DNA from 2 places in the Streptomyces sp. NBC_01445 genome. Region 1 is predicted to be linked to the other one. Evidence: predicted binding sites of a transcription regulator. Region 1 holds the regulator's gene; the other holds the start of a gene.
What was found. The regulator HspR, encoded in region 1, represses chaperone genes until heat shock. The targets are predictions, from matches to a motif close to TTGAGNNNNNNNNNCTCAA.
Positions count from the first base shown of each region.

Region 2: a site for HspR is predicted at 9,522-9,540, ahead of lon (endopeptidase La). Genes of this name have one in related genera too.

Region 1 covers NZ_CP109485.1:5,172,615-5,188,405, reverse strand. The annotation lists gene OG574_RS23685 ((Fe-S)-binding protein) at 1-1,640, opposite strand, end outside; gene OG574_RS23680 (MraY family glycosyltransferase) at 1,915-2,946, shown strand; gene dnaK (molecular chaperone DnaK) at 3,106-4,959, shown strand; gene grpE (nucleotide exchange factor GrpE) at 4,956-5,648, shown strand; gene dnaJ (molecular chaperone DnaJ) at 5,682-6,872, shown strand; gene OG574_RS23660 (heat shock protein transcriptional repressor HspR) at 6,877-7,344, shown strand; gene OG574_RS23655 (sugar ABC transporter substrate-binding protein) at 8,249-9,376, shown strand; gene OG574_RS23650 (hypothetical protein) at 9,436-9,768, opposite strand; gene OG574_RS23645 (LuxR C-terminal-related transcriptional regulator) at 9,807-10,784, opposite strand; gene OG574_RS23640 (helix-turn-helix transcriptional regulator) at 10,808-11,791, opposite strand; gene OG574_RS23635 (hypothetical protein) at 12,101-12,445, shown strand; gene OG574_RS23630 (pyridoxamine 5'-phosphate oxidase family protein) at 12,540-12,974, opposite strand; gene clpB (ATP-dependent chaperone ClpB) at 13,115-15,730, shown strand.
Region 2 covers NZ_CP109485.1:4,085,090-4,100,880, forward strand. The annotation lists gene OG574_RS18460 (GTP-binding protein) at 1-419, opposite strand, end outside; gene OG574_RS18465 (DUF742 domain-containing protein) at 484-915, opposite strand; gene OG574_RS18470 (roadblock/LC7 domain-containing protein) at 912-1,415, opposite strand; gene OG574_RS18475 (sensor histidine kinase) at 1,412-4,297, opposite strand; gene OG574_RS18480 (protein phosphatase 2C domain-containing protein) at 4,642-5,430, shown strand; gene OG574_RS18485 (MarR family winged helix-turn-helix transcriptional regulator) at 5,435-5,938, opposite strand; gene OG574_RS18490 (lysozyme) at 6,158-6,991, shown strand; gene lon (endopeptidase La) at 7,085-9,499, opposite strand; gene OG574_RS18500 (rhomboid-like protein) at 9,669-10,469, opposite strand; gene OG574_RS18505 (spermidine synthase) at 10,651-11,352, shown strand; gene OG574_RS18510 (response regulator transcription factor) at 11,446-12,183, shown strand; gene OG574_RS18515 (HAMP domain-containing sensor histidine kinase) at 12,180-13,370, shown strand; gene OG574_RS18520 (multifunctional oxoglutarate decarboxylase/oxoglutarate dehydrogenase thiamine pyrophosphate-binding subunit/dihydrolipoyllysine-residue succinyltransferase subunit) at 13,632-15,791, shown strand, end outside.

The sequences.
Region 1 (15,791 bases):
GCCATGTTCAGCGCCATGACGTTCTCCTGGCCGAGCTGCTGGAACAGCGGCTCGTTGCCCAGGCGGCGGGCGGAGTCACCGGTGCACTTCTCGTCGCCGCCCATGATCGCGAACTTGACGCCCGCCATGTGCAGCAGCTCCGCGAAGGCCTTGGTGGTCTTCTTCGCGCGGTCCTCGAGCGAGCCGGCGCAGCCGACCCAGTAGAGGTACTCGACCTCGGTGAGGTCCTCGATGTCCTTGCCGACGACCGGGACCTCGAAGTCGAGCTCCTTGAGCCACTCCAGGCGCTGCTTCTTCGCCAGGCCCCAGGGGTTGCCCTTCTTCTCCAGGTTCTTGAGCATCGTGCCCGCCTCGGACGGGAACGCGGACTCGATCATCACCTGGTAGCGGCGCATGTCGACGATGTGGTCGATGTGCTCGATGTCGACCGGGCACTGCTCGACGCAGGCGCCGCAGGTGGTGCAGGACCACAGGACGTCCGGGTCGATGACGCCGTTCTCTTCGAGGGTGCCGATCAGCGGGCGCTCGGCCTCGGCCAGCGCCCCGGCCGGGACGTCCGCCAGCTGCTCCTCGGTCGCCTTCTCCTCGCCCTCCATCGACTTGCCGCCACCGGCGAGCAGGTAGGGGGCCTTGGCGTGCGCGTGGTCGCGCAGCGACATGATCAGGAGCTTCGGCGAGAGCGGCTTGCCGGTGTTCCAGGCGGGGCACTGCGACTGGCAGCGGCCGCACTCGGTGCAGGTGGAGAAGTCCAGTAGACCCTTCCACGAGAACTGCTCGACCTGGCTGACGCCGAAGACGTCGTCCTCGCCCGGGTCCTCGAAGTCGATCTCCTTGCCGCCGCTGGTCATCGGCTGCAGCGCACCCAGCGCGACGTCGCCGTCCGCCTCACGCTTGAACCAGATGTTCGGGAACGCGAGGAAGCGGTGCCAGGCGACACCCATGTCGGTCTTCAGGGCGACCGTGATCATCCAGATGAAGGAGGTCGCGATCTTCAGCCCGGCGAAGAAGTACGTGAGGTTCTGCAGCGTGGAGACGTCCATGCCGCGGAACCAGGAGACGACCGGGTACGAGACGAAGAACGAGGCCTCGTAGCTGTCCACATGGTGCTGGGCGCCCTCCAGGGCGTGCAGCGTGAAGATGCAGATGCCGACGATGAGGATGACGGCCTCGACGAAGTACGCCTGCCCGGTGTTGGACCCGGCGAAGCGGGACTTGCGGCCCGGCCGGTCCGGCCGGTTCAGCTGCCGGATGACGATCAGCGTCAGGATCCCGAGGGCCGTCATCGTGCCGAGGAACTCGACGAAGACGTTGTACGGGGCCCATTCACCGATGATCGGGAGCAGCCAGTCGGCCTGGAAGAGCTGGCCGATGGCGTTCACGATCGTCAGCAGCAGCGAGAAGAAGCCCACCGCCACGAACCAGTGCGCCACGCCGACGATGCCCCAGCGGTTCATCCGGGTGTGGCCGAGGAACTCCTTGGCCACCGTCACGGTGCGCTGTACGGGTTCGTCGGTGCGGGTGCCGGCGGGGACGTTCTGGCCGAGCCGCATGAAGCGGTAGATCTGCGCGATGGCTCGGACGAACAGTGCGACGCCGACCACGATCAGGACCAGCGACACGATGATCGCGGCGAGTTGCATTCGGGGGCTCCTCGGGCCTGCGAGGGTGGATATTCAGCGATTACTAAGCGGTAACTTATTTCAGTCCATGCTGAGACTACCCACTTGTGTGGCCGCACTGTAGCCAGCCGGGCGGTGATCTGCGTCGCTGAGGCAACCCTCGGTCGACAGCGAAAGCAAATCGTGTTATTCACTCCATATTGCGACATAAGCGACTAGCTTATGAAGGTCTCCGGCCGGGCGTGCCCTCCGGTGTCACCCCGATACCGCAAACCGAGCTGACGGGACGTCCGCCGTGTCCTACGGGATCGCCGCCGCCGCGACCGCCCTGCCGGCGGCCTCCGCCCTCACCGCCCTGCTCCGTCTCGTCGCCCTGCGCACCGGATTCACCGTCCGGCGGGTGGGCCGCACGGGGCGCAGGACGCCGCGCCTGGGCGGCGCCGCCGTCGCCACGGTGACGGCCGTGGTCGCCACCGTCGGAGCCTGCACCGGACTCCTTCCGCTCGGCTCCGGCGCGCTGACGCTGCTGATCGCGGCCGGGGCCGTCGCCGCGCTCGGGTTCCTCGACGACGTGCGGCCGGTGGGGGCGCGGGCCCGCGTCGTCGTCGAGGCGGGGGCGGCGACCTTCGTCGTGCACACCGCTCAACTCGGCTTTCTGGTCGGCGCGCTGGCCGTCCTGTGGATCGTCTTCGTCACCAACGCCTGCCGGCTCTTCGACACCTCGGACGGGGCGCTCGGCACCGTCGCCGTCGTGGCCGCGCTCGGCCTGAGCGCCTGCGCCACCACCCAGGGGCTCGGCCCGCTCGCCGCCACTCTCGGGGTGCTCGCGGCGGCGCTCACCGGGTTCCTCATGCACAACTGGTACCCCGCGCGGATGCACCTCGGGAGCTGCGGGTCCCTGTTCACGGGCTTCCTGCTGGCGTCCGCCGCGGTCCTGGTGAACGCGGGCCACGAGGCGCTGCCCGGCGCGGGCTCGCTGTTCGCCGTGACGGTCGTGGTGACGGCGGACGCGGCCCTCGTCGCGGTGTCGCGGCGGCGCGCGGGGCGGCCGCTCTTCCAGGGCGGCGCCGACCACATCGCGCACCGGCTCCGCCTGCTCGGCCTCACCCCGCGGGGCGTGGCGGTGGTGCTCGGCGTCGCGTCGCTCGCCGGTGCGGTGACCGGACTCCTGCTGCACGACGGGACGTTGGATCCGCTGGCCGCGCTGTGGCCGCTCTGCGCGGCGGCCGGGTCGGTCGCCGGGCTGCTGCGGGTGCCGGTCTACGGGCTGCGGCGGCGGGTTCGCCGGCCCGTACGGACCGCTGTTGTGGACGTCGCAGGTTCATGACGAAGGCCCCGACGCGGTAGCTGACCTGCGCGTATCCCCTGGCTTCCATAAGGGCCACATAAAAGTTGAGTCGGCCCGACTCAGCTCTGTTGACTGAACAGCGGTCGTCATGCATCCTTGAGCCAGATCCACTCAAGTAGTCATGCTGGAGGAATTGAAATGGCACGTGCGGTCGGCATCGACCTGGGCACGACTAACTCCGTCGTCAGCGTTCTCGAAGGCGGCGAGCCCACCGTCATCACCAACGCCGAGGGCGCCAGGACCACGCCGTCCGTCGTCGCCTTCGCCAAGAACGGTGAGGTGCTCGTCGGAGAGGTCGCGAAGCGCCAGGCGGTCACCAACGTCGACAGGACGATCCGTTCGGTCAAGCGCCACATGGGCACTGACTGGAAGATCGAGATCGACGGCAAGAGCTTCAACCCGCAGCAGATGAGCGCCTTCATCCTGCAGAAGCTGAAGCGCGACGCCGAGGCGTACCTGGGCGAGAAGGTCGCGGACGCGGTCATCACCGTCCCGGCGTACTTCAACGACTCCGAGCGCCAGGCGACGAAGGAGGCCGGCGAGATCGCCGGTCTGAACGTCCTGCGTATTGTCAACGAGCCGACGGCCGCTGCCCTGGCCTACGGTCTCGACAAGGACGACCAGACCATTCTCGTCTTCGACCTCGGTGGCGGCACCTTCGACGTCTCGCTGCTCGAGATCGGCGACGGCGTCGTCGAGGTGAAGGCCACGAACGGCGACAACCACCTCGGTGGTGACGACTGGGACCAGCGCGTCGTCGACTACCTGGTCAAGCAGTTCAACAACGGCCACGGCGTGGACCTCTCCAAGGACAAGATGGCGCTCCAGCGCCTGCGCGAGGCCGCCGAGAAGGCGAAGATCGAGCTCTCGTCCTCGACCGAGACCACGATCAACCTGCCCTACATCACGGCGTCCGCCGAGGGCCCGCTGCACCTGGACGAGAAGCTCACGCGCGCCCAGTTCCAGCAGCTCACGTCCGACCTTCTGGAGCGCTGCAAGACGCCGTTCCACAACGTCATCAAGGACGCGGGCATCCAGCTCTCGGAGATCGACCACGTCGTTCTCGTCGGTGGCTCGACCCGTATGCCCGCCGTCGCGGAGCTCGTCAAGGAGCTGACCGGCGGTCAGGACGCCAACAAGGGCGTGAACCCGGACGAGGTCGTCGCCATCGGCGCCGCCCTGCAGGCCGGTGTCCTCAAGGGTGAGGTCAAGGACGTCCTGCTCCTCGACGTGACCCCGCTGTCCCTCGGCATCGAGACCAAGGGAGGGATCATGACGAAGCTCATCGAGCGCAACACCACGATCCCGACCAAGCGTTCCGAGATCTTCACGACGGCCGAGGACAACCAGCCGTCCGTGCAGATCCAGGTCTACCAGGGCGAGCGCGAGATCGCGGCGTACAACAAGAAGCTCGGGATGTTCGAGCTCACCGGTCTGCCGCCGGCCCCGCGTGGTGTCCCGCAGATCGAGGTCGCCTTCGACATCGACGCCAACGGCATCATGCACGTGACCGCGAAGGACCTGGGCACGGGCAAGGAGCAGAAGATGACCGTCACCGGCGGCTCCTCGCTGCCGAAGGACGAGGTCGACCGGATGCGCCAGGAGGCCGAGCAGTACGCGGACGAGGACCACCGTCGCCGCGAGGCCGCCGAGACCCGTAACCAGGGCGAGCAGCTCGTCTACCAGACGGAGAAGTTCCTCAAGGACAACGAGGACAAGGTCCCCGGCGAGGTCAAGACCGAGGTCGAGGAGTCCATCGCCGAGCTGAAGGAGAAGCTCAAGGGCGAGGACACCGCCGAGATCCGCACCGCCACCGAGAAGGTCGCCGCCGTCTCGCAGAAGCTGGGCCAGGCCATGTACGCCGACGCCCAGGGCGCGCAGGCCGCGGGCGGTCCCGAGGCCGGAGCCCCGGGCGACGAGCACAAGGCCGCTGATGACGACGTCGTCGACGCCGAGATCGTCGACGAGGACCGCAAGGACGGTGCCGCGTGACGGAGGAGACCCCGGGCTTCAGCGAGAGCGACGAGCCTGACGTCCCCTCCGGCGCCACCTCCGACGACGCCGAGCCGAAGGCCGCTCCCTCGCCCGACAAGGGCGAGGGGGCGGCCCCGGCCGGGGACGCAGCAGCAGGAGCCGCTTCGGCGGTTCAGAACGTAGGCCTGACGGCCCAGCTGGACCAGGTACGCATGGCGCTCGGCGAGCGCACCGCGGACCTCCAGCGGCTCCAGGCCGAGTACCAGAACTACCGTCGCCGGGTGGAGCGGGACCGGGTCACGGTCAAGGAGGTCGCGGTCGCGGGCCTTCTGACCGAGCTCCTTCCCGTACTCGACGACATCGGCCGTGCCCGCGAGCACGGCGAGCTGGTCGGCGGCTTCAAGTCGGTCGCCGAGTCGCTCGAGATGGTCGCCGCCAAGATGGGGCTCCAGCAGTTCGGCAAGGAGGGCGAGCCCTTCGACCCGACGATCCACGAGGCCCTGATGCACTCGTACGCGCCGGACGTCACCGAGACGACCTGCGTCGCGATCCTGCAGCCGGGCTACCGGATCGGCGAGCGCACCATCCGCCCCGCGCGGGTGGCCGTGGCCGAGCCGCAGCCCGGGGCCCAGCCGGCCAAGGGCGAGTCCGCCAAGGACAACGGCGCGGCCGACGACGAGGAGAGCGGTGGCCCGGACGAGGGCTGACGTCAGTAAGCAGCGAGAGGAGGGACGTCGAGGATGAGCACGAAGGACTTCATCGAGAAGGACTACTACAAGGTCCTCGGCGTCCCCAAGGACGCCACCGACGCCGAGATCAAGAAGGCGTACCGCAAGCTCGCCCGTGAGAACCACCCCGATGCCAACAAGGGCAACGCCAAGGCGGAGGAGCGCTTCAAGGAGATCTCCGAGGCGAACGACGTCCTCGGTGACCCCAAGAAGCGCAAGGAGTACGACGAGGCGCGCACCCTGTTCGGCAACGGCGGATTCCGTCCGGGGCCGGGCGGGCCGGGCGGCGGCTCCTTCAACTTCGACCTGGGCGACCTCTTCGGAGGCGGCGCCCAGGGCGGTACGGCGGGGGGTGCCGGCGGGTTCGGCGGCGGACTCGGGGACGTCTTCGGCGGCCTGTTCAACCGGGGCGGCGCGGGCGCCGGCACGCGCACGCAGCCGCGCCGCGGTCAGGACATCGAGTCCGAGGTCACCCTCAGCTTCACCGAGGCGGTCGACGGGGCGACGGTGCCGCTGCGCATGTCGTCGCAGGCGCCCTGCAAGGCCTGTTCCGGCACCGGCGACAAGAACGGCACACCGCGCGTGTGCCCGACCTGCGTCGGCACGGGCCAGGTCTCGCGCGGCGGCGGCGGCGGTTTCTCGCTGACCGACCCGTGCGTGGACTGCAAGGGCCGCGGCCTGATCGCGGAGACCCCCTGCGAGGTCTGCAAGGGGTCGGGCCGTGCGAAGTCCTCCCGGACGATGCAGGTCCGCATCCCGGCCGGCGTCTCGGACAACCAGCGCATCCGGCTGCGCGGCAAGGGCGCGCCGGGCGAGCGGGGCGGCCCCGCGGGCGACCTGTACGTGGTCGTGCACGTGGACTCCCACCCGGTCTTCGGCCGCAAGGGCGACAACCTCACGGTCACGGTCCCGGTCAGCTACCCGGAGGCCGCGCTCGGCGGCGAGGTCAAGGTCCCCACGCTCGGCGGGCCTCCGGTCACGCTCAAGCTGCCCCCGGGCACGCCGAACGGGCGGACGATGCGGGCCCGCGGCAAGGGCGCCGTCCGCAAGGACGGCACCCGTGGCGATCTGCTCGTCACGGTGGAGGTCGCGGTCCCCACGGATCTGACCGACGCCGCGAAGGACGCCCTCGAGGCGTACCGGAAGGCGACTGCGGAGGCCGATCCGCGGGCAGAACTGTTCCAGGCCGCGAAGGGAGCATGAGCGTATGGACGGCCGTCGACGACAGAGTTCCTTTGTTGGCAGGGCCTACGAGCTGACCGACGAGTCTCCGGTCTATGTCATCTCGGTGGCCGCCCAGCTCAGCGGGCTGCATCCGCAGACCCTGCGCCAGTACGACCGTCTCGGCCTGGTCTCCCCGGACCGCACGGCGGGCCGCGGCCGGCGCTACTCGGCCCGCGACATCGAACTGCTCCGCCAGGTGCAGCAGTTGTCGCAGGACGAGGGCATCAACCTCGCGGGCATCAAGCGCATCATCGAACTGGAGAACCAGGTCGCGGCGCTTCAGCAGCGGGTCGCGGAACTCTCGACGGCGGTCGAGGGAGCGGCGGCGGCGATGCAGCAGCGCGAGGCGGCCGTTCACGCCTCCTACCGACGGGACCTGGTCCCGTACCAGGAGGTCCAGCAGACGAGCGCGCTGGTGGTGTGGCGGCCCAAGCGGGCGCCGGAGCAGTAAGCACTACGGATACGCGCATGCGTGAAGGGGCCTGGAGGCCGACAGTCGTCGGCCTCCAGGCCCCTTCTTGTGTCCCTCGGCGCCGCCCCGACACCTCCCGCACGGCGAGGGCGAGGGCCGCGCAGGAGGTGATCGCCGCCAGGGACGGCAGGGGCCGGCGCGGGGACCGCGCAGCCGCTCCGTGCCGTCGAGGGCCTGCACGGTGACGGTGCCGCCGCCGGACGGGGCGGAGCGGGACCGTACGGTCCCGTGGAAGGCCGGCAGCGTACGGCGAGCCCGACCGGCGGCGCCGGGACCGCTGAGCGCGGTGGCGGTGACGCTCGTCCCGGCGGCAGACGTCGTGCTCAGGTACGCCCCGCCCCTGTCCTTCCGGTCGAGCTGCGCGGTGGCAGTGGCGGTGCCCGTCGCACGCTCAGACCCCGCGTGCGGCGCGAAACGCTGCCCTCCCGCGAGAGGGAGGAGCGCAATGGCCGCATTCTGCCGATCGCCCGCCTATGTCCGTCAGTTGTGCGGCCCTCGGCAGGGCGTCACGTAGGTGACCTGCGCGTTCGTGAAGGGGATGGCCGGGTCTGCTGCCCGGAGGACAGTGACGGGCAGATTTGGGACACGAGGTTGCAGTTGGGTCAGCGCGGGACGCCGAAGCGGCGGTGGCGTGAACAGGGTGCGGAGGAAGCATGGGGGAACCGTGACTTTGCTCACCGAAGGGGCCGGGCGCGGTCGGGGCGGACGACTGTGACGGTTGCGGCTACTGGGGTTACCCGGAGTATGGGCGGGTTCATCTCCGGAACGCATGGACCCGATTACGAGTCGTTACGGATTCACCTCTTGACGCTGTGTTTCAGGCGGAGTTGGCTTCCAGCCACCTCGGCCGCAACGACGCGGTCACTTCAGGGAGGTATGGAAAGTGAATCCGCGTACGAAGCGCGCCGCCGTTGTCGGCGTTGCGTCCGCCATGGCAGTGGCTCTCACCGGGTGCGGGAGCAGCTGGCTCGAGCCGGAGAGTGACTCCGCGGCCAAGGCGTCCGCCCGGCAGAACCAGGACCTGAAGATCGGCGTCCTCATGCCGGAGAAGGAGACCGCCCGCTACGAGAAGTTCGACTATCCGCACATCAAGAAGGAAGTCGAGGGCCTCACCAGCGGCAAGGGCCGTGTCCTCTACGCCAACGCGGAACAGAACGCGAAGCGCCAGGAGAGACAGGTCGACCAGATGATCGCCGACCGGGTCGACGTACTCATCCTGGACGCGGTCGACTCCAAGTCCATCGCGGGATCGGTCAAGAAGGCCAAGGACGCGGGCATCCCCGTCATCGCCTACGACCGCCTGGCCGAGGGCCCCGTCGACGGCTATGTGTCGTTCGACAGCGACCAGGTCGGCCATGTGCAGGGCATGGCGCTCCTCAAGGCGCTGGGCAGCAAGGCGTCCAAGAACAGCCGGATCGTCATGATGAACGGCTCGGTCACCGACCCGAACGCCGCGCTCTACAAGGACGGCGCCCTGGCCGAGCTCAAGGACCAGGTGACGATCTCGAAGTCGTACGACACCAAGGACTGGAAGCCGGAGAACGCGCGGGCCAACATGGCGCGCGCGATCCAGGCCATCGGCGCGCAGAACATCGCCGGTGTCTACTCCGCGAACGACGGCATGGCGGGCGGCATCATCACCGCCCTCAAGGCCGCCGGTGTCACCGACCTCCCGCCGGTGACCGGTCAGGACGCCGAGCTCGCCGCGGTGCAGCGCATTGTGGCGGGGGACCAGTACATGACGGTCTACAAGCCGTACCCCGAAGAGGCGTCCACCGCCGCGCAGATGGCCGTCCTCATCGCACAGCAGCGCAACATCGAGTTCGACGCACTCACGAAGGACCGGGTCGACAGCCCGACCACCCCGGATGTCCCTTCGCTCCTGGTCCAGGTCGTCCCGATGACGCAGAGCAACATCAAATCGACGGTGGTCAAGGACGGGATCTACAAGGTCGGGGACATCTGCACGGCGAAATACGCGGCGGACTGTGCGCGGATCGGGCTGAAGTAGGCCGGCGGATCGGCAGATCGTACGGCGCCCCTCCCCTTGGTGCGGGGCGCCGTGTCCGCTCAGCTGTGGCAGATCGTGAACTCGTCCGTGAGGTCGGCCGGTTGAGGGGCGAGCGTCGAGACGCGCAGGTCCGGGTCGTCGTTCCGCGTGGCGACCGGACCCTTCGCGCCGCCGTCCACGGCGCGGTCGACGCGCGGGACGAAGCCGGACGTCGAACCGGTCTTCTCCAGGGGCAGGCTCGGGGTCCGGCACGTGTGCAGGTGGGTGCCCGTCTCGTCGCAGCCGGCGGGCTTGCCGGTGACGGTCGTGCCCTCCGGGAGGCGCGCGTCGAACGCAGCGACGGGTTCGCCCGCGCCGATCCAGGCCACCCACGCCGGGCCGCGGTTCTCCACACCGACGTGGGCCTTGACCCGGAGTCCTGGACCTGAGGTCAGCGGTCCTGTTCCAGTATTCCGGACTGACCGATGAGATAGCCCAGTTGGGCGCGGCTGTCGCTGCCGAGTGTGCTGGCGAGCTTGGCGATGTGGACGCGGACGGTGCGGATGTTCATGCCCAGGCGTTCGGCGATGACGGCGTCGTTGTGACCCTCGATCAGCAGCCCGGCTATGGTCCGCTGACGGGTGGGGACACCGCTCGTGACCGGGGTCCCCTGGCCCGTTTCGGGGAACATGGGGGTGGCCAGGCGCCACAGCCGTTCGAAGGTCGTGACGAGGTACGCGATCAGGGCGGGGTGCCGGATCTCCAGGGCGACCGTGCGGTCGGGGTTCGCCGGGATGAACGCGACGCTCCTGTCGAGCAGGATGAGCCGTTCGGTGACCTCGTCCAGGGTGCGGACCTCGACGTCGCCCTCCAACTGCTCGTAGTGGGCGAGCACCGCGGGCGAGTGACGGGACGTGTGCTGGTAGAGGGTGCGCATGCGGCAGCCGCGGGCCAGCATTTCCTGTTCGCGCGGCAGGGCCGCGGCCAGGAGTGTCGGGGGGCGGTTCCCGCCGGGCTGGATGGTGAGCAGCTCCGCCTCGGACTCCGCCATGGCTTCGCCGATGGCGTCGTTGATGCGCTGGAAGCCGAGCAGCACCGTGAGCATGGGGGCGTGGGGGACGGCGGCGCGCTGTGCGTCGAGGGCCATCAGCGGCGCGAACGCCTCTGCCAGGCGGGCTTCGCGGCGGCGCTGCTGGGCGATCTCGTCTTCTATGGTGCGAAGGAGACCGGGCAGGGCCACGGCCGGCGCGACGGGTGTGAGCCACTGGATGTCGTCGGCGGCGGTGTGCAGGAGACCGAATTCGAGAAGGCAGGGCGTGGGGTCGGCGTCCTCGCGGTGGATGCGGCCTTCTCGCAGGGCGCGCGCGTACAGCTGCGAGCCGGCCGCGCACAGCTCCTCGACTCCATGGGGATGGACCTCGGCGGTCACGTGTGGCTCTCCTCCTTCGACATTCAGTGATCCTGGTCGAGGATCCCCGACTGCGCTATCAGAAAGCCGAGTTGCGCGCGGCTTCCGCTGCCGAGCGCGGCGGCGAGCTTGGCGATGTGGGCGCGGCAGGTGCGGACGTTCATGCCGAGGCGTCGGGCGATCGCCTCGTCCACGTGGCCTTCGATGAGCAGCTTGGCGATCGACCGCTGGACTCCGGTGATGCCGTCGGTCGGGGGTGCGTAGGGGGTCTCCTCCAGGAGGGGGACCCCACGCCGCCACAGTTGCTCGAAGACCTTGGCCAGGTATTCGACGAGGCCCGGATGCCGGAGTTCCAGGGCGACCGGGTGGTCTCCGGGGACCGGTATGAACGCGACGGTCCGGTCGAAGACCATCAGCCGCTCTATGAGTTCCTCAAGGGTGCGTATCTCTACGTTCCCCTTGGCCATGTGCTCGGCGTACACGAGAGTTCCCTGGCTGTGCCGGGCCGTGTGCTGGTAGAGCGTGCGCATCGTGATGCCGCGCGCGATGACCGCCTGGCCCCGTTCGAGCGCCTCCGTCAGGGAATGCTCGCTGCGGCCGCCGCCGGGCTGGACCGTGAGGATCTCCGACTGGCACTCTGCGATGGCGAGTTCGATGGCCGAATTGATCCTGTTGATTCCTTCGAGCACGGTGACGGCGTGCGTCGTGGGCCGATCCTGCGCGCTGATGGCCATGAATGGCTCGAAGTATTCGGTCAGTTCGACCGCCAGGCTTCTTCGCTCCTGGATTTCCCGTTCGATGGGGTGGAGGCGCTGTGCCAGGGCGGCGGCGGGAGGAAGCGGGCGGAGCCAGTTGGCGTCATCCGGGTCTGGGTGGAGAAGGGCGAAATCCATCAGGCAGGGAGCGGCCGTCACTTCGCTTCGGGCGATGCGTCCGGAACGCAGAGCATTGGCGTACAACCGCCTGCCCTCGTCGCACAGTTCAGTCGTGGCATGAGGATGTGTCCGATGTGCGTCATTCGTGGTCATAGATCCACCCCCCAGGGTCCTGAACGTGCAGGAACATGATGCATCGATCCTGTGGTGTTTGGATGGCCGAATGAGCCATCGTCTAGTGAGTCGGGGGAGAGACGCCATGGAAGTGAGGACGAAGCCCACTATGTGCAAGAAAATGCTTCGCTCGGTGATGGCTGTTGCCTTCTCCGCCGGTCTGGCTTTCGGTGTGCTCAGCACCCAGGACCTCTCCTGGAGTGGCACACCCGCCACTCACGCGTCCGCCGGAAAGAACATCGCGCCTCCGGATCTTTCCTGGAGTGTCGCTCCCGTGGACGCGGCCGTATGACGACACCCCCCGACGACAGAACATTTCGCCGTGAGATGGCGACCGCCTACCGGTCCGGGTGGCATTTCATCGACCTCGCCACGGCGATTCCTCATCGCGGCGATTCGTTGATGGTCACCCTGTTCGGTGAGCCGATCGTCGTCGTGCGGGACGAGTTCGACGACGAGGAGATCCGGGCCTACCGGTGTCTTCGCCGCCCTCGGGGCGCCCCGCAGCCCGTGCGGTGTGCCGTCAGGTACGGAATGGTCTTCGTTAACCTCGACCAGCGTGACCACCAGCTGGATCGGGAGGCGGGACCAGAAGTTCCGCGTACTGCCTCAGCCACCCCCCGCAGTGCCTGACGCGATTCCCCCGTCGTTGTAGATCGCGCAGGTGCTTCCCCCCGCAGCGGCGCCACCGTGGACCTGAACACGGTGGCGCCGCTGCAGCTTTGTGTCACCGCTGCGCGGGCGACCCGTTTCCCGTCGCCCGCGTCAGTGTGATCTCGATGGCCACCCGGTCCAGGTTGGGTGCGGGCACGCGCTCGTAGCGCTCCGCGTACCGGCGTACCGCCTCCTCGACGCGGTCCGGCTCCGTGCGGACCACCGCGAGGCCCTCCAGCGTCGCCCAGCGCCGGCCGTCGACCTGGCAGACCGCGACCCGGGCCCCGCCCTCCGCCGTTGCCGACCCCGCGAGCACGTGCGACACCTTCGCGCTCGACTTGTTCGCGATCACCCGCGCGAGGCCCGCCTCCGGGTCGTACGTGACGCCGACCGGCACCACGTGCGGGGTGCCGTCGGGGCGCAGGGTCGTCAGCGTGCACAGGTGCCGTTCCCGCCAGAAGCCGAGGAAGGCCGGGTCTGGGTTCAGGGGGTCGTTCCGCTTGGCCATGCTCCGGAAGATATCCCCGTTCCAGGACATATCCCGCCCGGGGGTACCCGGCTCGTCCCTTGAGTGGATTCGACTCAACTTTGTGTATGCTGACAGGGTCAGTGTGCTGGAGAGGTATACGCAAGGAGGAGAGTGCGCACGTGGACGCCGAGCTGACGAACCGGAGCCGGGACGCGATCAACGCGGCCACCAGTCGGGCCGTGTCCGGAGGGCACGCGGATCTGACTCCCGCGCATCTGCTTCTGGCACTCCTTGAGGGGCGGGAAAACGAGAACATCACGGATCTGCTGACGGCCGTCGAAGCCGATCAGGCCGCCGTGCGGTCCGGGGCCGAGCGGGTCCTCGGCGCGCTGCCCAGCGTGACCGGCTCGACCGTCGCGCCGCCCGGACCCAACCGGGACCTGCTGGCGGTCATCGCGGACGCGGCGCAGCGCGCCGAGGAGCTCGGGGACGAGTACCTCTCCACCGAGCATCTGCTCATCGGCATCGCCGCGAAGGGCGGCACTGTCGCCGACGTACTGACGGAACAGGGGGCGAGTGCCGAGAAGCTGCTCGCCGCCTTCGAGAAGAGCAGGGGAGGGCGCCGGGTGACCACACCCGACCCCGAGGGCCAGTACAAGGCCCTGGAGAAGTTCGGCACCGATTTCACCGCCGCCGCGCGCGAGGGCAGGCTCGACCCCGTCATCGGGCGCGATCAGGAGATCCGGCGTGTGGTGCAGGTGCTGTCCCGCCGTACGAAGAACAACCCCGTCCTGATCGGTGAGCCAGGCGTCGGCAAGACCGCCGTCGTCGAGGGGCTCGCCCAGCGGATCGTGAAGGGGGACGTGCCGGAGTCGCTCAAGAACAAGCGGCTCGTCTCGCTGGACCTGGGCGCGATGGTCGCCGGCGCGAAGTACCGCGGTGAGTTCGAGGAGCGCCTCAAGACCGTTCTCTCCGAGATCAAGGAGAGCGACGGGCAGGTCATCACGTTCATCGACGAGCTGCACACGGTCGTCGGGGCCGGGGCGGGCGGCGACTCGTCCATGGACGCGGGGAACATGCTGAAGCCGATGCTCGCGCGCGGCGAGCTGCGCATGGTCGGCGCGACCACGCTCGACGAGTACCGCGAGCGGATCGAGAAGGACCCGGCCCTGGAGCGCCGCTTCCAGCAGGTGCTGGTCGCCGAGCCGACGGTCGAGGACTCGATCGCGATCCTGCGCGGCCTCAAGGGCCGGTACGAGGCCCACCACAAGGTCCAGATCGCCGACAGCGCGCTCGTCGCCGCCGCGTCGCTCTCCGACCGGTACATCACGTCCCGTTTCCTGCCGGACAAGGCCATCGACCTCGTGGACGAGGCCGCGTCCCGGCTGCGCATGGAGATCGACTCGTCACCTGTCGAGATCGACGAGCTCCAGCGCGCCGTGGACCGGCTGAAGATGGAGGAGCTGGCTCTCTCCAAGGAGACGGATCCGGCCAGCAAGCAGCGCCTGGAGAAGCTGCGGCGCGACCTCGCCGACAAGGAGGAGGAGCTGCGCGGCCTCACCGCCCGCTGGGAGAAGGAGAAGCAGTCCCTCAACCGCGTCGGTGAGCTGAAGGAGAAGCTCGACGAGCTGCGCGGCCAGGCCGAGCGCGCACAGCGCGACGGTGACTTCGACACCGCCTCCAAGCTTCTCTACGGCGAGATCCCCACCCTGGAAAGGGACTTGGCGGCCGCCACCGAGGAAGAGGTGGAGGCGTCCAAGGCCGACACGATGGTCAAGGAGGAGGTCGGCCCGGACGACATCGCGGATGTGGTGGCGGCCTGGACCGGCATTCCGGCCGGGCGGCTCCTGGAGGGCGAGACGCAGAAGCTGCTGCGGATGGAGGACGAGCTCGGCAAGCGCCTGATCGGGCAGAGCGAGGCCGTAGGCGCGGTGTCCGACGCCGTGCGCCGTACGCGCGCCGGGATCGCCGACCCCGACCGGCCCACCGGTTCCTTCCTGTTCCTCGGACCGACCGGCGTCGGCAAGACCGAGCTGGCCAAGGCGCTCGCCGACTTCCTGTTCGACGACGAGCGGGCCATGATCCGCATCGACATGAGCGAGTACGGCGAGAAGCACTCCGTGGCGCGTCTCGTGGGCGCTCCTCCCGGCTACGTCGGGTACGAGGAGGGCGGCCAGCTCACCGAGGCGGTGCGCAGGCGCCCGTACAGCGTCGTCCTGCTCGACGAGGTGGAGAAGGCGCACCCGGAGGTCTTCGACGTCCTGCTCCAGGTGCTCGACGACGGGCGCCTCACGGACGGCCAGGGCCGCACGGTCGACTTCCGCAACACGATCCTCGTGCTCACCTCGAACCTCGGCAGTCAATTCTTGAGCGGACACAGCCCGGCGGAGCCGACGACGAGCGAGGAGCAGAAGAAGCAGCAGGTCCTGGACGTCGTACGGGCGTCCTTCAAGCCGGAGTTCCTCAACCGGCTCGACGACCTCGTCGTGTTCTCCGCGCTGAACAAGGAGGAGTTGGAACGGATCGCGAAGCTCCAGATCGGCCGGCTCGCCAAGCGGCTCGCCGAGCGGCGGCTCACCCTGGACGTCTCCGACGCGGCCCTGGCCTGGCTCGCGGAGGAGGGCAACGACCCCGCGTACGGCGCGCGGCCGCTGCGCCGCCTCGTGCAGACGGCGATCGGCGACCGGCTCGCGAAGGAGATCCTCTCCGGCGAGGTCACCGACGGCGACACGGTCCGCGTGGACGCCTTCGGCGACGGCCTGATCGTGGGCCCGGCCACCGGAAAGACGCTGTGACGCAGGGCGAACGCCGATGCCGGGCCGGGTCGGGGACACAACTCGGCCGATCCAACCGGTC
Region 2 (15,791 bases), 1.1 Mb from region 1:
GGGAGCCCGCAGCTCTCGAAGTAGTCGAGGGCCGGGAAGCAGTCGGACAGCCGCCGGGTGTCGGCGAGCACGACCGCGCCGATCGCGCCGCGCACCAGGTCGTCCCACATGAACCAGAAGCGCTGCTGCCCCGGTGTGCCGAAGAGGTAGAGCACCAGGTCGTCGTCGAGCGTGATCCGCCCGAAGTCCATGGCGACCGTGGTCGTGGTCTTGTCCGGGGTGGCGGTGAGGTCGTCGGTCTCCTCGCTCGCCTGGGTCATCAGCGCCTCGGTCTGGAGGGGCTGGATCTCCGAGACGGCGGTGACGAGGGTGGTCTTGCCGACGCCGAAGCCGCCGGCCACCACTATCTTCGTGGCGATCGGGGCGCGGGTGCGGTCCGTCTGCCAGGCCTGGAGCTCTTCCTGGGGCTCGAAGGCGATGCCTTCACGGCCGGACGACGGCTGGGCAGGTACGAAGGCGGGCGTGACGCCCTCGGTGACGCCTTCAGAGACGACGGAGTCCACTCAGCACCCTTTCAAGCAGTGCGCGGTCCGGCTGGCCCGGGCCGTGGCCGGTTCCGTAAACGCGGATCTTTCCCTGGTCGGCGAGGTCGCTGAGCAGTACGCGGACCACGCCGAGGGGCATCGTCAGGAGCGCGGCGATCTCGGCGACCGTGCGCATGCGGCGGCACAGCTCCACGATCGCCCGCATCTCCGGCATGATCCGCGTCGAGAGCGTGCCCTGGCCTATCTCGAGGCGTTCCTCGGGCGCTTCGAGCGCGGCGACGAACGTCTCGACGAGCAGCACATGGCCGAAGCGGGTGCGGCCGCCGGTGAGCGAGTAGGGGCGCACCCGGGCCGGCTTGCGGTCGCCGCCCCGGGTGGGAAGTTTCGGGCCGCCGGTACTGAGATTGGTGACGCTACTGCTGCTGCTCACTTGGCGTTCTCCATCGACTGGCGCAGTTCACTGCGGAGTTCGGGCGTGAGGACGTGCCCGGCACGGCCGACGAAGAGCGCCATGTGGTAGGCGACGACGCTCATGTCGCAGTCCGGGGTGGCGTGCACGCCGAGCAGTGAGCCGTCGCTGATGGACATGACGAAGAGGCTGCCTTCCTCCATCGCGACCATGGTCTGCTTGACGCTGCCGCCGTCCATCAGCTTGGCGGCGCCGATGGTGAGGCTGCCGACGCCGGACACGATCGTGGCCAGGTCGGCGCTTGATCCCTTGGGTCCGCCGCTGTGGTCGGCAGGGCGCTCATTGTTCCTGCCGGGGTCGGAGGAGAGCAGGAGCAGCCCGTCGGAGGAGACGACCGCGACCGAGAGGAGCCCTGGCACCTCCTCCACCAGATTGGTCAGCAGCCAGTGCAGGTTGCGGGCTTCGGTGCTGAGTCCGAATCCGGGGGTGGACGCACTCGGCGTGCGACTGGGCGCAGTCAACTGCTTGCCTCCTCGACTGTGTCCCCCTTGGGTTCTGCGGTCTGTTCCGTCCCGCCGATCTCGGCCTCGACGTCCCGCCGTCCCTTGTTGGCCCCCTGGTGGAATCCGCCGAGCCTGCGGCGCAGGGCGTCCGCGTCGACGGATCCGGTGCGCGGCGCCGCGGCGGGCGCGGGGGCCGAGATCTTGGGGGTCCTCTTGGGCAGGCCCTTGTCCGTGACGCGCTCCCACTGGGGGGTGCGGGCCGCGGGGATCACGGGCTCGTCCGCCGCCTCGGGAGCGGGAGGCGTGTCGGCCTTGGGCCGGGTGGGCAGGCCCGGGGTGCCGCTGGTCTGCCCGGCGCCGGTCTCGTCGGCGACCCGCTCGTGCGCGGGCTCGTCGTCGAGGTGCAGGGTCTGCGGCGCGGGCTCGGGGGCTGCCGCCGGTACGGGTTCCGGGTCGACGGCCGGTACGGGTTCCGGGTCGACGGCCGAGATCGGCGCCGTCAGCGTCATGGTCGTCTCGGCGGGTGACTCGGCCGGGACCGCGGGCTTCGTGAGCTCCGGTTCGGGTTCCGCCACCGGTGCGGGCGCTTCGGCGGCTGTCCCCGCTTCCCGTACGGCGTGCTCCGCCGCGGCGATCAGCGGGTCGTGGCCGTCCTTGGAACGGCCGCTCAGGACATTGGAGTTGGCCTCGGCCTCGGATCCGGGCAGGTGCACGGCGGGCGCGGCGCCCGCCACCGGGACCCGCGGCGGCACGGCTGCCGCGGGGGCCGCCGCGAGGAGCGTCCTGGGCAGCACGACGACGACGGCGATCCCGCCCTGCTTCTGCTCGCGCAGCTGCACCCGCACGCCGTGGCGCGCGGCGAGCCGGGCCACGACGTACAGGCCGAGGCCGAGTCCGTCGCCGTCCTCGGGGTCGAACATCTCGTCGTCCGCGAAGGCGGCGAGGCGGGCGTTGAGCTCCTTCATCCGCTCGTCGGTCATGCCGATGCCCTCGTCCTGGACGGAGAGCATGACCTCGCCGCTCTCCAGGAGCCAGCCGGACACCTCGACGGAGGCGTCGGGCGGCGAGAACGACGTGGCGTTCTCCAGGACTTCGGCGACAAGGTGGCTGAGGTCGTCGGCGGCGAAGCCGGCGAGGTGCGCGTGCGGCGGGAGCGCGGAGATCCGGACCCGCTCGTAGCGCTCGATCTCGCTGACCGCGGCGCGCACGACGTCGACCAGCGGGACGGCCCCCGGGTTTCCGTGGCCGTGCTCGGCGCCGGCGAGTACGAGGAGGTTCTCGCTGTGCCGCCGCATGACCGTGGCGAAGTGGTCGAGCTTGAAGAGGGTCGCGAGGCGCTCGGGGTCCTGCTCGCGCTCCTCCAGGTTCTCGATGACGCCGAGCTGGCGCTCCACGAGGCCGAGGGTGCGCAGGGCGAGGTTCACGAACGTGCCGTGGATGCTGTGCCGGACCCGGTCCAGGTGGGCCGCGGCCGCGGCGAGTTCGGCGCGCAGCTTCTCGCGCTCGTCGGCCATGGTCGCGCGCTGGCCGATCAGGTGCTTGCGGTCGGCCTCCAGCGTGGTGAGGCGCTCGTGGAGGCCGAGTGTGTGCGCGTGCAGGGCGTTGACGGACCGTACGACCTGGGCGAACTCGTCGTTGCGGCCGGTGAACTTGACCGGCTCCTCGCTCGCCGGGTCCCCCGCGAGGCGGGCCGAGCCGAGGCGGAGCACCGCGAGCGGCCTGGTCAGTGTGCGGGCCATGGCCATCGAGACGCCGACGGCGACGAGCAGGCACAGACCGGCCAGCGCGATGCGGACCTCGAGCGCGTCGACATCGTCGTCGCGCAGCAGGGCGAGGTCCTTGGTGCGCCGGTCGTAGAGGGACGACTCGGCGCCGCGCATCAGGTCGATACGGGCGGACAGCGCGGCGTCGATGTTCTTGGGGTTGCCGGCGAGGTCGTCGGCGGACAGCGTGGGCTCGTCCGTGAGGGCGGCCAGGTACTTGTCGGCCTTGGTGACGTCGGGCCCCGTGACCGTCGCGCCGTAGGAGGCGACGGACGCGGCCGGGGCGGCGTCCTCGAAGTCGGCGAGCGCGGCCTGTTCGCGTACCTGGGCCTGCTGGGCGGCGGCGCTCAGGGCGTCGCGCTGCTTGCCGTCGGCCGAGTCCTGGGAGACGACGGTCTTCGGCAGTCCGGTGACCGGGTCGATGACCGTGGACGTCTGGCTGGAGCGCGGCACGGCGAGCGCGGCGAGCAGGAGTCCGCGGGCGGCGGAGGCCTGTTCGACGGCCCGGTCGAGGTCGGCGAAGGCGTGTGCTCCGGAACCCGCGCGGGGCGGGGTGCTCTCTGCGAGCTGCTCGGCGGTGCGGTGCAGCTCGTTGATCGCGTCGGAGTACGCCTTGTGCGCCTCAAGAGCGCTGCCCTTGCCGGTGAGCGCGGCCCGGCGGACGGCCGCGATGCCGGCGAGGTCGCGTTGCAGCGGGGCCGGTGCGTCGGTGCGGAGCTCTTCGAGCTGCCGGTCGACGCGGGCGCTGCGGCTCTCGGAGAGCCCCTCCCCCTTGGGCCGCCCGGCGGCGATGAAGGCGGTGACCTCGTCGCGCTCGTCGGCCAGGGAGTGGGAGAGCGTGACGGTCTGCTGGGTCCGCGCCGCGAGGTCGACCAGCTCCTGGGAGTCGCCGATCTGCCCGGACGCGGTCATGAGAGCGGGTGCGGCGGCACCGGCGATCGCCGCGGCGACTACCGCCACGGCGATGATGAGCCGGTTGCGCACCCGCGCGGTACGTCGTCCTCCGGGGTCCGCGGGGGTGCCCGCCGGGGCCTGCGCGGCGGGTCCTGCGGGAACCGTCGTGCGCCCCTCGTCCGCTTCGGAGGCCGCTTGCTTGCCCTTGCGTCGAGGCCGCATCTTCCGCACCGGTGCTCGCATTCCTGACTCGTCTACCCATGGGCCCGGGTGACGATCTGTCAACGCGCGCGCCCCCTGGAATGGCTCCAGACCATTCCAGTGCCGGTGAGCAGTGGTCGCGCATCACCTAGCCAGCCACCCGAAGGAGTGAACATCGAGCGGGAGTTGGCGAGCAAGTCCCGGTGGCATGGGCACGGAGCCCGAACGGGGCGCCGGTTGGACGTCTCTCACAGGCTTTGGCAAGATGCCCCGCCACTCTCCGGCGGAGTCGATCATTCCGGGCGAAACCAGGCGCCTGACCTGCCGATGCGGCTCAACTCGCGACTCAACGGGCCTCTTGTGAAGGGCTCGTGCAGACTGGCCGGATGCGCATCGAACTCGCGACGGAGCCCAGAAGCCCCGACCGACCCAACGAGGACTACGCCTCTGCGGCCGTTCCCGCCTCCGGACAGGGTGGAGTACTGGTGGTCCTGGACGGGGTCACGCCGCCCAGGGGCGAGACCGGCTGCCTGCATTCCGTCCCCTGGTTCACGGCCCGGCTCGGCGGCGCATTGGGTGAACTGTCCGTTTCACTCAGGGATATGACGTTGACCGCCGTCCTCGCCGAGGCAATCCGCCGCACCGCCGACACCCATCGGCGTACCTGTGACCTTTCTCACCCGCGTACGCCTCAGGCAACCGTGGTCCTGGCGCGGTGGGACGCGGAGCGGGTCGAGTATCTGGTGCTGTCCGACTCGGTGTTGCTGGTCGAGGACGCGTCCGGCTCGGTCACGGCGCTCGTGGACGACCGGCTCGACCGCGTGCCGCGCTCCTCCCTCGTCTCGGACGAGGTGGCCGACGCGACGGTGCGCAACAAGGAGGGCGGCTTCTTCACGGCCGCCGCCGACCCCTCGGCCGCCACCCGCGCGGTCACCGGCGAACTCCCCCGCGCGCAGGCGCGCACGCTCGTGGCACTGACCGACGGAGTCACGCGCTGGGTGGAGAAGTTCCACGAGGGCGACTGGGCAGACCTGTTCGCGCTCGTACGCAAGGAGGGCGCTCACGCGGCGGTCGCGCGCGTACGGGCCCTGGAGGACGCGGACGAGCAGGACCGGGTCTTCCTGCGGCGCAGCAAGACCCATGACGACGCGACGGCGGTGTACGTGGAGCTGTAGGGCCCTAGCTCTCGGCCCCGGCGTTCAACTGGTGCAGCAGCCGGGCCAGTTCCGCCACCTCGGTGCGGTCCCAGCCCGCGAGCTGGCGTACGTACGTGGCCCGGCGGGCGTCGCGCACCTGGCGGAAGTTGGCGCGGCCCTCGTCGGTGAGGTGGATGAGCCAGGCGCGGCCGTCGGCGGGGTCGGGCTCGCGCGCGACGAGCCCGAGGTCCTCCAGGGCGCGCAGCTGCCGGCTCATGGTGGCCTTGCCGACGCCGATGTACGCGGCGAGTTCGGTGGCCCGCTGCCGGCCGCACTCCTCCAGGCGTGCGAGGAGGCCGTAGGCGGCGGGTTCGAGGTCCGGGTGGACGGCGCGCGCCATCTCGCCGGAGGAGGCGCGGGCCCGCCTGAGGAAGACCGTCAACTCCCGCTCCAGGGACAAGAATTCGTGGTCCACACCACTCTCCGTCGCGTCGAATTCGGCGCCCGGCCGCGCGCCGTTCCCGTCCTCGTGCACGTCAGCACCCATGCCAGGGTTTCCCGTTCCTGAAAGTTTCCGCCATTCGCGGCCATTGCCGCAGCTCCGCCAGTATTTCGCAGGAGTAGACCAACGGCAGCATCCGGGCCCCCTTCCCTCCCGGCGGTCTACGTGCGTAGCTTCATTAGTGACATGTCCACACCAGTGACATGTCGAAAGGTCCCCCCCACCGAGCTCACAGAAGCTCAACGAGGCCTTCGGAGGCACGCAATGCCCGTGCACAGATCCGGAACCGTCCGCCGCCCGCGCCTGAGGCGCATCCCGGCGGCCGGAGTCATCCTCGCGGCGCTCTCGCTGCTGTTCACCCTGCCCACCGCGGCGCAGGCAGCCGACGTCCCCGCCCGTGGCTCCGCCACGATGGGCATGGGCGTCGCCGAGCACGACGGCCGAGGCGGTCTGCCCGCCGACAACAAGGCGGCCCAGACCGAGGGCGTGGACACCAGCAGCCACAACGGCAACGTGGCCTGGGCGACCCTCTGGAACAGCGGCGTGAAGTGGGCCTACGTCAAGGCCACGGAGGGCACGTACTACACGAACCCCTACTTCGCCCAGCAGTACAACGGCTCCTACGACGTCGGCATGATCCGCGGCGCGTACCACTTCGCGACCCCGGACACGACGACCGGCGCCGCCCAGGCCAACTACTTCGTGGACCACGGGGGCGGCTGGTCCCGGGACGGCAGGACCCTGCCGGGCGCGCTCGACATCGAGTGGAACCCGTACGGCGCGGCCTGCTACGGCAAGACCGCGGCCGGGATGGTCAGCTGGATCCGTGACTTCGTGAACCAGTACAAGGCCCGCACCGGCCGCGACGCCGTGATCTACACGGCGACGAGCTGGTGGACCGAGTGCACCGGCAACTCCAGCGCCTTCGGGGCGACCAACCCGCTCTGGATCGCCCGCTACAACACCGACCCGGGCGCGCTCCCGGCCGGCTGGGGCTTCTACACGATGTGGCAGTACACGTCGTCCGGCCCGACGGTCGGCGACCACAGCAAGTTCAACGGCGCCTACGACCGACTGCAGGCGCTGGCCAACGGCTAGCGGCTGCCGCACAGGGAAGGCCCGGGCCCCCAAGGGGACCCGGGCCTTCGTCATCCGGCCCCAGTGGGCGGAGCCCACTGAAGGACACAGGCGTCACGCCGCGACCGGAACCTCCACGGCGGCCGGGGCCAGCGCCAGTTCGAGCACCTGGCGCACGTCCGTCACCGGGTGCACGTCCAGCTTCTCCAGGACCTCGGCGGGGACGTCGTCCAGGTCCGCCTCGTTCCGCTTCGGGATGACGACCGTCGTGATCCCGGCCCGGTGCGCGGCGAGCAGCTTCTGCTTGACGCCACCGATCGGCAGCACACGGCCGGTCAGCGACACCTCACCGGTCATCGCCACATCCGTACGGACCTGGCGCCCGCTGAGCAGCGACGCGAGAGCGGTCGTCATGGTGACTCCCGCGCTCGGGCCGTCCTTCGGCACCGCGCCCGCCGGGAAGTGGATGTGCACGCCCCGGTCCTTCAGGTCGGCGACGGGCAGCTCCAGTTCGGCGCCGTGCGAGCGCAGGAAGGAGAGCGCGATCTGCGCGGACTCCTTCATCACGTCACCGAGCTGACCGGTCAGGGTCAGGCCGGCCGCGCCCGTCTCCGGGTCGGCGAGGGACGCCTCCACGTAGAGGACGTCGCCGCCCGCTCCGGTGACCGCGAGTCCGGTGGCCACGCCCGGCACCGCCGTACGGCGCTCGGCCGGGTCCTGCGCCGCCTCGGGCACGTGGTGCGGACGCCCGATGAGGCTCCGCAGGTCGGTGTCCTCGACGGTGAACGGCAGCTCGCGCTCGCCCAGTTCGTGCTGGGCCGCGACCTTGCGCAGCAGGCGTGCGACGGACCGCTCCAGGTTGCGTACGCCGGCTTCCCGCGTGTACTCCCCGGCGAGCTTGCGCAGCGCGCTCTCGTCGAGGGTGACCTCGCCCTTGTCCAGACCGGCCCGCTCCAGCTGGCGCGGGAGCAGGTGATCGCGGGCGATGACGACCTTCTCGTCCTCGGTGTACCCGTCGAGCCTGACCAGCTCCATACGGTCGAGCAGGGCCTCCGGGATGGCCTCCAGGACGTTCGCCGTCGCGAGGAACACGACGTCGCTGAGGTCGAGTTCGACCTCCAGGTAGTGGTCGCGGAACGTGTGGTTCTGCGCCGGGTCGAGGACTTCGAGCAGGGCGGCCGCCGGGTCGCCCCGGAAGTCGGACCCCACCTTGTCGATCTCGTCGAGCAGCACGACCGGGTTCATCGACCCGGCCTCCTTGATCGCCCGCACGATACGGCCCGGCAGGGCGCCCACGTACGTACGCCGGTGTCCGCGGATCTCCGCCTCGTCCCGTACGCCGCCGAGGGCGACGCGGACGAACTTGCGGCCCATGGCGTGCGCCACGGACTCGCCGAGCGAGGTCTTGCCGACGCCGGGCGGGCCGACGAGCGCGAGCACCGCGCCGCCCCTGCGCCCGCCGACGACGCCGAGCCCGCGCTCGGAACGCCGCTTGCGCACGGCCAGGTACTCGGTGATGCGCTCCTTCACGTCCTCCAGGCCCGAGTGCTCGGCGTCGAGGACGCTCTGGGCGCCCTGGATGTCGTACTCGTCCTCGGTGCGCTCGTTCCACGGCAGTTCGAGGACCGTGTCGAGCCAGGTGCGGATCCACGAGCCCTCGGGGGACTGATCGCTGGACCGCTCCAGCTTCTCGACCTCCTTGAGCGCGGCCTCGCGGACCTTCTCCGGAAGGTCGGCGGCCTCGACCCGCGTGCGGTAGTCGTCGGACTCCTCGCCCTCCGACTCACCGTTCAGCTCGCGCAGCTCCTTGCGCACGGCGTCCAGCTGGCGCCGCAGCAGGAACTCTCGCTGCTGCTTGTCGACGCCTTCCTGGACGTCCTTGGCGATGGACTCGGCCACGTCCTGCTCGGCGAGGTGCTCGCGCAGCTGCTCGGTGGCCAGCTTGAGCCGGGCGACCGGGTCGGCCGTCTCCAGGAGCTCCACCTTCTGCGGGGTGCTCAGGAAGGGCGAGTAGCCGGAGTTGTCGGCGAGCGCGGAGACGTCGTCGATCTGCTGGACGCGGTCCACGACCTGCCAGGCGCCGCGCTTCTTCAGCCAGTTCGTGGCGAGCGCCTTGTATTCGGTGACCAGCTCGGTCACGGAGCCGGGCAGCGGCTCCGGCACGGTCTCCTCGACCGCGAGGCCCTCCACCCACAGGGCGGCGCCGGGGCCGGTCGTGCCCGCGCCGATCCGCACACGGCTGCGACCGCGGATCAGGGCGCCGGGGTCGCCGTCGGCGAGCCGGCCCACCTGCTCGACGGTCCCGAGCACGCCGGTGTTCGCGTATGTGCCGTCGATCCGGGGAACAAGAAGCACCTTCGGCTTGCTGCCGCCCACAGATCCGCTGGAACGGGCCGCTGCCTGGGCGGCCTCCACCGCGGCGCGTACGTCGTTGTCGTTGAGGTCCAGGGGCACCACCATTCCGGGCAGCACGACCTCGTCGTCGAGCGGCAGCACGGGCAGGGTGAGCGGTGTGGACGTCGATGCCATGATCTCCCCTTAAGCAGTCAAGTTGAGCTATGGAGACTCAATGCACGTGAGCCCGTGAATGTTCCCCTGGCGCTGTTCGCTCTCGGCGATCAGCCGATGGGCAGGGGAAATCCGCAGCTCAGAGGGGGTGTGTGACGTGTACGACCATGGGCCGGCCGGGGGGACTGCGTCAGGTCGCGGAGGATTCCGGCGCGCGCCGCCACCGGCGCACCAGCGGCCAGGTCCCGATGCCAATGGCGAGGGCCATGAGATGGCCCCAGTTCGCCATCGGGTCGGTGAAGGCGATGAGGTCCTCGACCAGCATTCCGCCGGAGACGGCGAGCACGGTCCAGCGCAGCCAGGGCGTGAGGAGACCGGCGAGCGCGCCGATGCTCGCGGCCACGCCGAAGCTGATGCCGTAGTCGAGGCGGTGCAGGGAGCTCTCGGGCAGATGCCCGGCCATCACGGAGAGCCCGACCGGCACCTCGGTGGCGAGCGTCGCCACGGTGTGGCCGAGGACGAAGACACCGGCGGTGCGCAGGCCGCCGATCCTGCGCTCCAGCGCCGTGAGGACGATGAGGAAGCAGACCGCGAACGGGGATGTGATCCCGCCGGCGATCCACAGGGCGCTCGCGACCAGCACGAACACGGGCGTGTGCGCGAGGTGCGCCACGTCGGTACTGGAACCCCGCAGCGCGGACGCGACGACGCCGGGGTCGGCGAACAGCGCGAAGAGGGACGTGCCGATGAGGACGGCGGCGTAGACGAAGGTGAACGGGGTCCCCGTGGGCGTGGGCAACAGCCGCCAGGGGCGCAGCCGGCGACGAGGGGCGGCGCTCTCGGGCGCCGTGCGCCCGACGGTCGCGTCAAGCGCTGTGCCATTGCCCGGCGCCTGAGCCGGGATGGCGTCGAGCAGGTGCCGCGGCAGGGGTGGCGAAGCCTCAGGCAGCGTCTCCGAAGAAACATCCGCCCCGCCAGCCTCGACCGTCACGCCACGCTCCACCTGCGGCATCCTTTCCCGTCCGGCCCGCCCCAACCCTTCGCCCCTCGCACCCGCGCTGTCTATGACCGGCGCCACGTGCGGCACGATCCACAGGACCCGCACAGGAGAGCCGTCAACTCCCTTTCCAGGGACAGCCGGGCGTCGCACCGGTTACGGCAGGATGGACGCCATGTCCACCTCGTACCCCGCCCCGTACGACACCGACCACACCGCCCCCGTCGTCCTCGACCGGCGCGAAGGGCCCTTCGGAGAGGTCGTACTGCGGCGCCACGGCGCGCTGCTCCAGATCATCGCCAACGGATGCTTCCTGATGGACACATCCGACGGGCGCTCCGAGCGCCTCCTGGTCGACGCGGCGCTCGACGCTCTCGACGACCGCCCGGCGCCAAGAATTCTTATCGGCGGGCTCGGCGTCGGATTCTCCCTCACACACGCGGCTGCGAATTCCCGCTGGGGCCGCATCGCGGTCGTGGAGCGCGAGCCGGCGATCGTCGACTGGCATCGCGAGGGCCCGCTGTCCGAACTGTCACGGTCCGCGCTCGCCGATCCGCGCACGGAGATTGTGGAGGCGGACCTTGTCTCGTACGTCCAGGAATCGACCGAGACGTACGACGCGCTGTGCCTCGATATCGACAACGGACCCGACTGGACGGTGACGGAGGGTAATGACAACCTCTACTCACCGGTAGGTCTCGCGGCCTGCCGGGAGCGGCTCGCCCCTGGTGGCGTGCTCGCCGTGTGGTCCGCACAGCCCTCCGCAAATTTTGAAGGAACCTTGCGGAATGCCGGATTCCGGTCGGTCCGCACCGAAGAGATCCCGGTTGTCCGGGGCGTTCCGGACGTCGTACATCTCGGGGTCAGGCCTGCGTAGCCGACTCGCGGTAACTCCCCGTACGCTGACTGCCGAAACCCAGATCATTCAAGCGTCAAGCGCACACGGATGTGCGCATTCAGGGGCGGGGCGATGGAGCAGACACACACCTCCCACAACGGCACCACGGCTACGCCGGGTGCCCAGCGACGGGTCCTGGTCGTCGAGGACGACCCCACGATCGTCGACGCCATCGCCGCACGGCTGCGCGCCGAGGGATTCCTGGTGCAAACGGCACAGGACGGTCCGGCGGCGGTCGACACGGCCGAGGCGTGGCAGCCGGACCTGCTGATCCTCGACATCATGCTGCCCGGCTTCGACGGGCTCGAGGTCTGCCGCCGTGTGCAGGCGCAGCGGCCGGTGCCGGTGATGATGCTCACGGCGCGCGACGACGAGACGGACATGCTCGTCGGGCTCGGCGTGGGTGCCGACGACTACATGACGAAGCCCTTCTCGATGCGGGAGCTCGCGGCGCGCGTGCACGTCCTGCTGCGGAGGGTCGAGCGCGCGGCGCTCGCGGCGGCCACGCCCAGGAGCGGCATCCTGCGGCTCGGCGAGCTGGAGATCGACCACGCACAGCGCCGTGTGCGGGTGCGCTCCGAGGACGTCCACCTGACGCCCACGGAGTTCGACCTCCTGGTCTGCCTGGCCAACACGCCCCGCGCCGTCCTCTCGCGCGAGCAGCTGCTCGCCGAGGTGTGGGACTGGGCGGACGCGTCGGGCACCCGGACCGTCGACAGCCACATCAAGGCGCTGCGCCGGAAGATCGGCGCCGAGCGGATCCGCACCGTGCACGGTGTGGGCTACGCGCTGGAGACGCCGACGCCATGACCGGCAGCGGCGGCGCATCCGACGTACGGGACGCGGACGGGTACGAGCCGGGGTCGCCGGGCCTGGCGCCCGGCACTCCCCCGGCCGCCCGGCCCCTGGCGGGCCACTGGGTGCAGGCCGGCCTGCGGCCGTTCTCCATCAAGACCAAGCTCGGCACGCTGGTCGTGGTCTCGGTGTTCATCACGACCGGACTGCTGATGGTCGCCGTCCGCACCCAGACCGAGCTCCGTTTCATCACGGTCTTCTCGGTCATCGCGACGCTCCTCATCACCCAGTTCGTGGCGCACTCGCTGACCGCGCCGCTCGACGAGATGAACACGGTCGCCCGCGCCATCTCGCACGGCGACTACACGCGCCGGGTCCGTGGCGCGGACCGGCGCGACGAGCTCGGCGACCTGGCCGCGACGATCAACCGCATGGCGGATGACCTGGAGGCCCAGGACCAACAGCGCAAGGAGCTCGTGGCGAACGTCTCGCACGAGCTACGCACCCCGATCGCGGGCCTGCGCGCCGTCCTGGAGAACGTCGTGGACGGGGTCTCGGCCGCCGACCCCGAGACCATGCGCACGGCGCTGAAGCAGACGGAGCGTCTGGGCCGGCTGGTCGAGACGCTGCTCGACCTCTCCCGGCTCGACAACGGCGTGGTCCCGCTCAAGGCCCGCCGCTTCGAGGTGTGGCCGTATCTGTCGGGCGTCCTGAAGGAGGCCAACATGGTCGCCTCGCAGCGCGCCGGCATCGCCTCGGGCTCCGGCACCCATACGCGTACGGACGTGCATCTGCACCTGGACGTGTCCCCGCCCGAGCTGACCGCGCACGCGGACCCCGAGCGGATCCACCAGGTCGTGGCCAACCTCATCGACAACGCCGTGAAACACAGCCCTCCGCACGGCCGCGTGACCGTGCTCGCGCGGCGCGGTCTCTACCCGGAGTCGCTCGATCTGGAGGTCCTCGACGAGGGCCCCGGCATCCCCCGCTCCGAGTGGCACCGCGTCTTCGAGCGCTTCAACCGGGGCGGCCATGTGAAGGGCGCCGCGCACGGCCCCGGCAGCGACGGCGGCACCGGTCTCGGCCTCGCCATCGCCCGGTGGGCCGTGGACCTGCACGGCGGCCGGATCGGCGTGGCCGAATCGGCTCGCGGCTGCCGGATCCAGGTCACTCTTCCGGGCCTGCCCCGCGTTCAAAGTTGACGTAGGGTTCGAACCGGAAGCACAAGATCGCCGTGCCATTCGCCACGGGGTGCGGGCCGATGGGCCGCACTCGTACAACGACGTACCCAAGGTGAACCGGAACCCCGCTTGTTTCCCGCCATTTCCAGCGCCGAAACACGGCTTCCGGTGTGACTTACGCGACGGATGACCGGCCCGGTCTGCAAGTCCCGGTGTTGGAGGCGTAGCCTTTATTCCCGCTGTCCATCACCTTGTGAGAAGCGGAAGAGGGCGGTTACCGCCGTGTCGCCACAGTCCCCCAGTAACTCGAGCACCTCGACCGACCAAGAGGGGCAGGGCAAGAGCCCTGCCGCCGCTTTCGGTCCCAATGAGTGGCTCGTCGACGAGATCTATCAGCAGTACCTCCAGGACCCGAATTCGGTTGACCGAGCCTGGTGGGACTTCTTCGCCGACTACAAGCCGGGTGCCCCGGCCCAGCCGACGACCGGAGCCCCCGCACAGGGTTCCGGTCCCGCCGGCACCGCCGGTACCGCAGCCGCGGGGGCTGCGGGCACTGCCGCGGCGCCCGCCGCACCGGCAGCCCCGGCTCCGGCCGCAGCTCCGGCTCCGGCTCCGGCCGCCCCGGTGGCCAAGCCCGCCGCCGCGGCGCCCGCGAAGCCGGCCGCCGCCGCAGTGAAGGCTCCGGCTCCCGCCAAGGCGCCGCCCGCGACCGAGGCCGCCGGCGGCCCCGAGTTCGTGACGCTGCGCGGCCCGAGCGCCGCCGTCGCGAAGAACATGAACGCCTCCATCGAGGTCCCCACGGCGACGTCCGTGCGCGCGGTCCCGGTGAAGCTGCTGTTCGACAACCGCATCGTCATCAACAACCACCTGAAGCGCGCCCGGGGCGGGAAGATCTCCTTCACCCACCTCATCGGCTACGCGATGGTGCAGGCCATCAAGGCCATGCCGTCGATGAACTACTCCTTCGCGGAGAAGGACGGCAAGCCGACGCTGGTCAAGCCGGAGCACATCAACTTCGGCCTCGCCATCGACCTGGTGAAGCCCAACGGCGACCGTCAGCTGGTCGTCGCGGGCATCAAGAAGGCCGAGACGCTGAACTTCTTCGAGTTCTGGCAGGCCTACGAGGACATCGTCCGCCGCGCCCGCGACGGCAAGCTCGGCATGGACGACTTCACCGGTGTCACGGTCTCGCTGACCAACCCCGGCGGCCTCGGCACCGTCCACTCCGTGCCGCGCCTGATGCCCGGACAGTCGGTCATCATGGGCGTCGGCTCGATGGACTACCCGGCGGAGTTCCAGGGCACGTCCCAGGACACCCTGAACAAGCTCGGCATCTCGAAGGTCATGACGCTCACGTCGACCTACGACCACCGGGTCATCCAGGGCGCCGCCTCCGGCGAGTTCCTGCGCGTCGTGGCGAACTTCCTCCTCGGTGAGGGCGAGTTCTACGACGAGATCTTCAAGGCGCTGCGCATCCCCTACGAGCCGGTCCGCTGGTTCAAGGACATCGACGCCTCGCACGACGACGACGTCACGAAGGCCGCCCGCGTCTTCGAGCTGATCCACTCCTTCCGGGTCCGCGGCCACGTCATGGCCGACACCGACCCGCTGGAGTACCGCCAGCGCAAGCACCCCGACCTGGACATCGCCGAGCACGGCCTCACCCTGTGGGACCTGGAGCGCGAGTTCGCGGTCGGCGGCTTCGCCGGCAAGACGATGATGAAGCTGCGCGACATCCTCGGCGTCCTGCGTGACTCGTACTGCCGCACCACCGGCATCGAGTACATGCACATCCAGGACCCGAAGCAGCGCAAGTGGCTCCAGGACCGCGTCGAGCGCCCGCACACCAAGCCGGAGCGCGAGGAGCAGCTGCGCATCCTGCGCCGGCTGAACGCGGCCGAGGCGTTCGAGACGTTCCTGCAGACGAAGTACGTCGGCCAGAAGCGCTTCTCCCTGGAGGGCGGCGAGTCCGTCATCCCGCTGCTCGACGCGGTCATCGACTCCGCCGCCGAGTCGCGCCTGGACGAGGTCGTCATCGGCATGGCCCACCGAGGCCGCCTGAACGTCCTGGCGAACATCGTCGGCAAGTCGTACGCGCAGATCTTCCGCGAGTTCGAGGGCAACCTCGACCCGAAGTCGATGCACGGCTCCGGCGACGTGAAGTACCACCTGGGCGCCGAGGGCACCTTCACCGGCCTGGACGGCGAGCAGATCAAGGTCTCGCTCGCGGCCAACCCGTCCCACCTGGAGACGGTCGACCCGGTCATCGAGGGCATCGTCCGCGCCAAGCAGGACATCATCAACAAGGGCGGCACGGACTTCACGGTCCTGCCGGTCGCCCTGCACGGTGACGCGGCCTTCGCGGGCCAGGGTGTGGTCGCCGAGACGCTCAACATGTCGCAGCTGCGCGGCTACCGCACGGGCGGCACGGTCCACATCGTC